One region of the Sporomusa sp. 246TCP1 genome, then DNA from elsewhere that is predicted to be linked to it. Evidence: riboswitches for the same ligand, from Rfam matches in the RefSeq annotation. Region 1 holds a riboswitch; each other region holds the start of a gene.
What was found. A riboswitch is a leader RNA that binds a small molecule or an ion and turns the genes downstream of it on or off. The one in region 1 is predicted to bind cobalamin.
Positions count from the first base shown of each region.

Region 2: linked by a shared signal. The riboswitch ahead of AC1ECB_RS13405 (nitrogenase iron protein NifH) and the one ahead of AC1ECB_RS10100 (nucleotide-binding protein) in region 1 are both predicted to bind cobalamin.
Region 3: linked by a shared signal. The riboswitch ahead of cobI (precorrin-2 C(20)-methyltransferase) and the one ahead of AC1ECB_RS10100 (nucleotide-binding protein) in region 1 are both predicted to bind cobalamin.

Region 1 covers NZ_CM170492.1:2,052,961-2,056,241, reverse strand. The annotation lists gene AC1ECB_RS10110 (hypothetical protein) at 1-308, shown strand, start outside; gene AC1ECB_RS10105 (carbon-nitrogen hydrolase family protein) at 431-1,192, shown strand; cobalamin riboswitch at 1,607-1,790, shown strand; gene AC1ECB_RS10100 (nucleotide-binding protein) at 1,949-2,761, shown strand; gene AC1ECB_RS10095 (nitrogenase component 1) at 2,748-3,281, shown strand, end outside.
Region 2 covers NZ_CM170492.1:2,895,301-2,898,581, forward strand. The annotation lists gene AC1ECB_RS13400 (nitrogenase component 1) at 1-1,115, opposite strand, end outside; gene AC1ECB_RS13405 (nitrogenase iron protein NifH) at 1,141-1,992, opposite strand; cobalamin riboswitch at 2,405-2,586, opposite strand.
Region 3 covers NZ_CM170492.1:4,452,879-4,456,159, reverse strand. The annotation lists partial or broken gene AC1ECB_RS21060 (TonB-dependent receptor domain-containing protein) at 1-196, shown strand, start outside; gene tsaA (tRNA (N6-threonylcarbamoyladenosine(37)-N6)-methyltransferase TrmO) at 260-1,384, shown strand; cobalamin riboswitch at 1,571-1,755, shown strand; gene cobI (precorrin-2 C(20)-methyltransferase) at 1,870-2,592, shown strand; gene AC1ECB_RS21045 (FecCD family ABC transporter permease) at 2,589-3,281, shown strand, end outside.

The DNA.
Region 1 (3,281 bases):
CAGATTCAATAGTTCAAGGCACAATTCAAACGATTGCTTCTTCGGCAGCAGGTTATGCTGCTGGAAAAGCTATAACTGGTACTGAAGCGGGAGGGGCAGCGGGAATTGTTGTTGGAAAAATTGTAGATGTTACAATGAACTCAATTGACAATTATACAGGCTGGAGTGGCGCAGTTATTGATTACTTCAATAGTGTTGGACAATCTTATAGTGAGCAAAATGTAATCTATATCCTCAACAACCAACATTGCGCCAATAATAATATTGCCACCATAAAAACGGTTCGGTGGAACCTGTATATCAATTAAAAAGTCACCAGTTGATTGTATATGATGGATTCCGATTTTATAATAACCCTGATAAATCACTGTTTATATATAAAAAGTGAAATAAACATGAGAAAAATAGAAAATTCTAGTGAGGTTACGATATGCGGGTAGCATTTCTTCATTTGGATTTGAGCCGCGGACCTGAGAAACATAATATAACTTTGCTCTATAAAGCTATTCATTTGGCTGCCGAGCAAGGTGCCAATTGGATTATTACTCCGGAACTCGCAGTACAAGGCTATTATTTTGCTCATAAAACAGGAACGATGGAACTACCTGTGCAGCCTAGTCAGTCACTCTATCTGTTGACACAACTAGCAAAGCGTTACCAGTTGACACTATTTTTGGGTTGTGCCGAACAGGATAGTATGACAGGTAAAAATTATAACAGTTGCTTAGTAATCGGTGTAAATGGTCAAGTACTAGGCTGCCAGCGAAAAATGCAGCCTCATGGGGTAAACACAGAAGTGTGGGCATCTAAAAATGACAAACTGGCGCCTATTTTGTGTAAAGAAATGATGGCTGGAGTTCTAATTTGCTCTGATATTTGGTATATTGAGTACGCGCAGATTTTAAAAAAACAGGGAGCAAAAGTTATAATCGTACCAGCAGCTTGGACTTTAGGGAAATGTCATCCAATTGACTGTTGGGAAAGAAGCTCTGATGCTAGTGGACTGCCAATATGGATATGTAACCAGACTGGCAAGGGGGAAACACTGGATTTTAGTCAAGCGGAAAGTGCAGTGGTTGTAGATGCAAAAGTGCAAATAACCTATAATGGTTTACCCGCAGTACTACTTTTCAATTGGGATTGTTATAGTCAACGCTTATTATCATCGAAATTTACAGTAATAGCCGTTTGAGATTGAAGTAGTTTTTTAGCGGTGTTGGAGGAAGAAGGCGATTTAATGAGTAGTTATAAGTAAACACAGGGAACGGCGAATCAGCGAGAAATAGGTAGGTATTTTTGTATTGAACTAATGTCGTTTAGGCAACTCTTTTGTTGACAGATGGTATAAAGTCTGTTAGCATAATATTGGAATTAACTTCATGTATAATTACATAAATCAGTAATCGCCAATTATGCCCACAGGTGATGGGAAGGGGATTGTTATTAGCAGTTTATCCTTCCTAGCTTTTTTATTAAGCTAGGTTTTTTATTGGAATAAACTCATGGTTTAAAACCCTTTCTTATGCATATAAGGAAGGGTTTTCTGCAGTTGCCTGCCGGGCGTAAGCTATGTTGCGGTTTCGGATTGTGGATGGAAGAATTACAATTTCATAGTATTGAGATAGGTGCCCGACAAGGGCTTAATAGGGAAGTTCGGTGTAATGCCGGCGCGGTCCCGCCACTGTAGTAGGGAGCGAATCCGAAATATGCCACTGAGACAAGCTGTCTTGGGAAGGTTTGGAGGAGCGATGATCTAGAGCCAGGAGAACTGCCTATCTAACAATCACCGTTTGACCCGCGAGCGATGGGGAGGGGATTTGTACATAGACTGATGTTGTATATCAGCATTTGCATATTTTCATCTCCTGAACATTGTTCAGGAGATTTTTATATTAATAGCTGTTTAAGGTATTTAGCGGCTTATTGGTTATTTGATAGGGGGAGAAATATGAAAAAGATAGCGTTTTATGGTAAAGGCGGTATTGGCAAATCAACGACAGCAGCCAATGTATCGGCAGCACTAGCACAGCTGGGAAATTCCGTTTGTCAGATTGGCTGCGATCCCAAAAACGATTCCACGCGGCTGCTATTGGGCAGGACATGCATGCAGACGGTGCTGGATATGACCAGAAAGTATGGCGATGAGGTCACGCGGGAACAAATTGTTCATACCGGCTTTGCCGGGGTGAAATGTGTCGAAGCCGGCGGTCCGGAACCGGGGGTCGGGTGTGCCGGACGCGGCATTATCGTTGCATTGGAAAAAATGAATGCCCTGCAGGTAATTAATGAAGATCAAGTCGTTCTGTATGATGTGCTGGGAGATGTGGTCTGCGGCGGCTTTGCCGTACCCATTCGGGAGGGGTATGCCACCGATATCTATATTGTTTCATCCGGTGAACTCATGTCTTTGTATGCTGCCAATAATATTGCCAAAGGGGTAGCACGGTTTGCCGGCCGTGGCCGGGTGCGTCTGGGCGGCATTATTGGCAACAGCCGCAATATTGTTCATGAACAGGCACTGCTGCAGGAGTTTGCAACAAAATTGAATACCCGACTGATTGCCTTTATTCCCCGTGACCAGATGGTGCATCAGGCGGAAATAAACCGTAAAACTGTCATTGAATGGGCACCCCAGTCCACGCAGGCCGATGTATACCGGGAACTTGCCGGCTTGATCATGGAGAACGCTGCCTTAACAGTGCCGACACCGGTTGGTTTTGAAGAATTGGAGGAGTTGGTGCTGCAATATGGTGTTGAATAAGCGGTATATGATAACGATGAAACGCAGTTGCAGTTGCAGTATGCCGGGGGTCTGGCGCGCTGTGGCCCATAACGAAGGCGCTGTGGTGATTTATCACAGTCCGAAGGCCTGCGGGCATGTAACCCGGGAAATGGACTTAGGCGGGCATTATCACGCATTGGCCCGCGGGACCTTTGTTCCCAGGCATTATACAGCGCCGCTCATCACCAGTAATTTGCAGGAGGAACACTCTATCTTTGGCGGTGCCGATCAACTGCGGCAGTGTATTGAGTATGTTGTTAAGCGGTACAAGCCTTTGTACATTATGATTGCCAATTCTTGTGTGGCCGGTGTAATCGGCGACGATACCCCGGCCATTGCCCGGGAGGCGGAAGCAGACTTCGGCATACCGGTGCTGACAGTACCTTGCAACGGTTTTTTGGACGGAGAGTATCATGCCGGCTTTTATTATACCGCTAAAATTCTGGCCGAACGGTTTATGCAGCGTCAACCGGCCAGAGCCAATACGGTTACGCTGCTG
Region 2 (3,281 bases), 840 kb from region 1:
CCCGCCTGCGTTTCGCTGGTCACGTTTGAAATCAGATATACCTGCGCCTGGCTTCCTATGGCGAGAAGCGCATTGATGTACGCCCTATCGTTTTTATTCACGGTATCCGCAAATATTGTGGAAACAGAAAAGCCAGCCAACGTCAGAGCATAGGCGAGTTCGAAAGACCTTGCTCCAATTCCCACCGCAATTTGTTTGCCTGCTAATGTCGCAGCAGTTTGTGCCGCCAACTGATGATAGGCTTTCGAATCCTGGCTGAAATCCCAGGTTGTATGTAGCGCCTTCATCAATGCCCCATAGCTGCCTTTGATCTCTTTCATATTGTAGCAGGCAGGCAGAAATACGAAAGGTATGTTCCAATTTTTCTGTATGCCCACTGCCAAGTCATAACCAAAGCGATCCAAGGCAATGTTCAGTTTGCCTGTTGTCATTTCCTCAAATTGTTCGTAAGAGTCCAGCGCGGCAAATTCTCTGATTTCCCCGTCGGAACAGTAGTGCATAAGCATCTTTCTTAGTCCGGAAGTTTCAGCAAGCTTCCCTGCGTCTCCCAACAAGTGAATGCAGTTATTGCTTCCGCTCCGATTACCTTGTTGCAACAAATCGATAAAAATATCACACAGCCGCTCTTTAGGCAGCGTCCGTCGCCGGGAAAGCGGCCCCCGCTCAAAGACCTTCACCGGTATCCCGTATTTACTTTCTACGCGTCCGGTTATACTGGCAAAATCAGTGCCGGCAAGAATATCGGCACAAGTAACATACACAATGATCGCTCTTGATCGGCGCGAAGCCGCCAGGTCTGTAAGCGATTCTTCCAAATTTTGCAGATGATTGCCGGCAGTAAAATCATTGCTGGATATAGGGTGCAAAAACAAGCGTTCTTGCAAACTTTTTTTCGCAGCTCTGAAGTATAGCACCCGTGAACAGGATGCAGGACCGGCCGCTACTACGTCAATGCCCGGCACAGCCAAGGCCAGATTAACCAGTTCTCCACAGTCGTCATCCGCTATGCCCCGGTCAAAAAAGCTATCAAGCGGTATTGTATCTGTCACAGCCGAAAGATTGATCTTCTCAATACTATGGCTTCCCTGTTTATAACCTGCACAAGACAAATTCATTTCCTCCCATTTCCGGCCCCGCTATTTATGCTTTTGCCAATTCCAGATCAAGCATATAGTGACTGAATGTTTCCAGTTCATCATCATTCAGCGCTCTTATGTGCGTTTGACCCTGATGTTTAGCAATGACCCCTGCCAGTTCTTTAAAGAAACCAGCGGCTTCTGAATCCGGATACTTTTCCAGCACGGTTTTGCCTGCCAGTTCCGACAGGGTTATTTCCCGGCTGAACGGGACATCGGCCACTACCTGCGTACCCGTCAATAAGGCAAACTGCTCCACTGCCTCACGCTTCGACTCACCGGTCCTGCAATTGTGAATTAATCCCCCCAGCGTTACGGACCGTGCTCCCTGACTTCTGCTAATCGCTTTCATGATGTTATTGGCAGCATATAGCGACATGAACTCCGCTGATGTCACAATATAAACGGTATCTGCATATCGTTCGCGCATCGGAACCGAAAAGCCGCCACACACAACATCGCCCAGCACGTCATAGATAACAGCGTCCCATTCCTCCCGCCAGAGCTCCAGGTACTTCAATTCCTCCATCATGGTGATGATCCCCCTGCCAGCGCAGCCAATGCCGGCCTCAGGCCCTCCCGCCTCGATGCAGTCAACACCGCCAAAACCCGAAAAAACAATATCGTTCCTGTCAATCCCCTCTGGTTTTATCTGCAATTGTTGCAACACGGTAGGAATTTTACGCCCCACCAGGCAGCGTGCGGAATCCGCCTTCGGATCGCATCCGATATGTAAAGTCTTACAGCCTTGGATCGCCAGCGCTGCGGAAACATTGGCGGAAACTGTGGATTTGCCAATTCCACCTTTGCCATAAAACGCAATCTTTAAACAGTCTTTCTCATTTTGTGGATTCATGTACATCCCTTTCTATGCCAAAAGGCTGCAACAGTCAGCATTTTGGCACCCCCTACTGCAGCCGGAATTCATTGCGTACAAACAATATCACTGACAACGCAAACTACGCATCTACTAGAAATTTTTGCTTGCAAAATTACACGTTTACATCCGGTAATTTCCTGTTAGAATTTATAATCTAATTGCAGGCGATACACCTGATCTTCCACTTGTGCGCTGGACGGGCCTCTTCTAAATCTTCTACCTGTACTGGACAGCAACTATACCTACTACGAATAAAAAATCTCCCGGCCATAGGCGGGAGATAGAAACAATACCTCTGTTGTATTAAAAAATCCCGGCGTAAAACGCCGGGAAGAAATACCATACAACATGTATGTACTTAACCCCCTCCCCATCGCTCGTAGGTAAAACGGTGATTGACAGACAGGCAGTTCTCCTGGCTCTAGATCATCGCTCGTCCAAACCTTCCCAAGACGCGTGTCTCAGTGGCATACTTTGGATTCGCTCCCTATTACAGTGGCGGGACCGCGCCGGCGTTACACCGGTCTTCCCTATTAAGCCCTCGTGGGCACCTATCTCAACACTATTTAATTGTCCTGAAAGTACATTACTCCATAATTTGCTTTCATAATAGCATTTTTTGTAATGATGTGTCAATTTTTTTGTAAAGTTTGCGGCAGTGGAACGGTCTGGTTGGCCCAAGCTCCGGCGGGCCTTGTTTTTCGTTCCTGTCGAGACCCCGCGCATTGGGCGGGGCCAGCCGTCGTTCCCCGTCCCCCGGCAGTCCGGGCGCGAGCGGCAGGATTCTTTCATAACGAAAGTCCGGGAAGGATGCTGACAGTTTTGGCTGAAAATGATACTATAACCTTTATTGGGATATATTCACATTAAAAGGTGAACATGATAAAACGACCACTTTTTAAAAAACGGCAGTGTGTCACTTTAATGCTGAGTGTTTCTAAATAAAAAGAGTTAAACTTACGATATCAAATTATTCATCAGCATAGCAGAAAAAAATACAAAATGTATTTATAGATGGAGGTGTCTTATGCTTACACTTATACTATTACTCATTGCATGCTTTATAGTATGGAAATTAACAAAAGCAAAACCAACCCAAAACCTGTCTTCAACGATCAAAATCGTCCAAGAGCGCTTGCCTGGCTCAAAAGTCCGAAAACCTTCCCGTGACTACCAAAACATAGAATATGATAAGGATGGGTGGGTACACATTCAAAACCCCGATTTCTTCGGGCAATACTCGAAATCGCCAAATGACAAATTCT
Region 3 (3,281 bases), 2.4 Mb from region 1:
TCGAAGTGAAAAGAAGGTTGATACCAATACTACTTTAGGCGGGCATACACTTGTTGACGTAGCTTGTGCTTACAGCAGAAATAATTCCACGATAGCTTTGGCTGTTAATAATATTTTTGATAAAGACTATCAAGAAATTTCCGGATTGGAAATGCAGGGAACTACCTACAATTTGTCCTATCAATTGGCATTTTAAAGGAATATTTGTTATATAGGCAGAAAAAATTAATTTAACCGAAGTTAAAGGAGTGTAACGAATATGAAATTAACCGAAATAGGCAGGGTTGAAAGTCCTTATAGCTCACCGGCTGACCCTTTTGAGATGCGGCAAAGCAGCAGCCGGATAATCATACATGATGAATTTGCTGAAGGCTTGTACCGGCTTAATGAGTCTAAGCACATCCAGGTTTTTTTCGGGTTTCACCTTGCGGAAGGCTATAAACTCAAAGGGCCAACCTATACTGGGGAGGTAAAAGGGGTTTTTGCTTCACGCAGTCCGAAACGGCCATCGTCTATAGGTATGACCACTGTAAAACTGCTTGGTATAGAGGGAAACTTGCTGCATGTACAGGGATTGGATGCTGTAAACGGGAGTCCGGTCTATGATTTGAAACCGTATGTTCCGTTTCTTGATACTGATGTTACAGAGAAAGAACGTTTGGAACACTTAAAGTATAATCCCAGAAGGGATTTTATTCAGGCTATACGAGAAAAAGACGCAGTCCGCTGTCTCATAAAGACTGCGGAAATTCATGGCCATTTTTGTCCGGGAATTGCACTGGGGGTTATGGCTTCCATGTATGGGCTGAGTCAACAGGGGATTGATCTTTCTCAATCTGACGGCATGGAAGAGCTTATTGCCGTGGTCGAAATAAATGCCTGTTTTACCGACGGGATACAAGCTGTTTCTGGATGCACACTTGGAAACAACTCTCTAATATACCGTGATCTGGGACGCACGGCGGTTACTTTTGCCATGCGAGGCGAGAAAAAAGGAGTACGCGTCCGGGTGCGTCCGGAATTCCGCGCTCACATTGACAGCTTGGCGCCGGAGTTTTACCCGCTTATGGATAAAGTGATTAAGAACCGGTCATGGAATCCCGACGATGAAATACTCTTCAGGAAAACGGCGCGGGAAGTTGCCTTTGCTATGGTGCAGCTTCCGTTCGAAGAATTGCTGGCTGTCGAAACGGTTCAACCTGATTTGCCGGTCTATGCGCCGGTAACTGATACTGCCGTTTGTGATAAATGCGGGGAATTGCTTATGGCAACAAAGTCGGTAAAGCAAGGGGAAAACCAAGTGCTTTGTCGTGTGTGCGCAGGTCAGGAATATTACCAAGTCAAGGGACAAGGAATAGTATTAAATAGACAAGAGAAGAAATGACTGGAATAGATGCTTATAGGAGCGGGTTCAAGGTATCTGGATTATAAAAACTAAAAAGAACAAATTGTATTCATAGTACTTTTGTCGTGGTACAAAAAACAATGAATTAATAAGCCATGAAGGCTAACACGTCCTGTAGGGCACAGTTTGTACTTGACTTTTTTCACTTTTAATCATACAATTTAGTTAATTCCATAGGGAACAGGTGCCCGATTGGGCTTAATAGGGAAGCCGGTTCAAAGCCGGCACGGTCCCGCCGCTGTGATGGGGAGCCGGTCTGCAATAAGCCACTGAAATAGAACATTATTTTGGGAAGGCGCAGACTAGCAATGATCCTAAGTCAGAAGAACTGCCTGTTTAACAATCACCGTTTAACCTACGAGCGATGGGGAGGGGATTTGTGTGCCGATTTTAGGCAAACAATCTCTGTTATCTCCATTGAATGGTGACAGAGATTTTATTTATGTTAAGGAGTTGTTTAGTATATGGCAGGAATTTTTTACGGCATCGGCGTGGGGCCTGGCGATCCCGAATTACTAACTTTGAAGGCGATTAACGCTATTAAAACAGCAGATGTAATTATTGCTCCACGGACGGAGAAAAAGGATGAAAGCACGGCAATGTCTATCGCCCGTCCTTATATTCAGGAAAGCAGCGAGATTTTAGAATTGGTATTTCCGATGAACTATAATGCGCAGGCACTGTCTGATGCTTGGGTGAACAATAAAAAGACCATCCTGGAACTTTTGGATGCAGGTAAAAAAGTGGCCTTTTTGACATTGGGCGATCCCATGCTGTACAGTACCTATATGTATGTACATCGCTTGCTGGAAGATTCCGGTCATGAGATTATCAATATTCCGGGAGTGAACTCCTTCTCGGCCATTGGCAACCGCCTGGGGATGGCGCTCGCGGAGGGTGGCGACATTCTTAGCATTGTGCCGGCAACCATTGATGATGAACGGCTAGAAAGAGTGCTGGCTGTATCTGACAATGTTGTACTCATGAAAGTATACAAAAATTTTACCGAAATTGTTGAAAAATTAAATAGACACGGTATGGTGGAAAACGCTGTTATGGTTTCGAAATGTGGTTTGGAAGGTGAAGAAATCATTCATGACCTTGAAACTAATGGCAGCAAAAAGGTGAACTACCTGTCAACCATTCTAACGAAACGCTCCAAAGTGAGTAAACATGCATTGGCATGAGCACTAGCCCGTTAACACCGCTGCTCCGTTATAAACAAGCCAAGGTGCGGGTGGCGGGTCTTGTACTGTTGGCAGCTATGGTGCTATTCACTTTGGCCGCTATCGGGTTTGGCCGGGCAGATATTAGCATGGCTGATACCGCCAATGTAATTTATGGACAACTTACAGGTAATCCGGAGGCTTACGCCCATATCAATGCAGCTAAGATTGCTATTATTTGGGATATCCGTCTGCCGCGTATTTTAGCTGCCATTATAGTTGGCGGGGGACTGGCAGTTGCAGGTGTCGTTTTTCAGGCACTGTTAATGAATCCGCTGGCTGATTCGTATACTATGGGAGTATCGACAGGGGCGGCATTTGGCGCTAGTGTGGCTATTTATCTCAATGTTTTTGCGCAGGGCGGTCTGCCGGTAACCTTGTTTGCCTTTGGTGGAGCGGTGGCGACATTACTTATTGTTATGTCTATGGCTCGTGTAGGTGGCTATGTATCATCAGCCAATCTGATAATTGCCGGGATTATTGTCAGCAGCATCTTATCGGCGGCTATTAGTATGGTCAAAAGCCTGGCCGGCGAGCAGGTATCTGCTATTGTCTCGTGGCTTATTGGCAGTCTGGCGGCTAAGAGTTGGGAGCATGTGCTGTATGGCTGGCCGCTGATCCTGGCGGCCTGCTTTCTTTGCTACTATTAT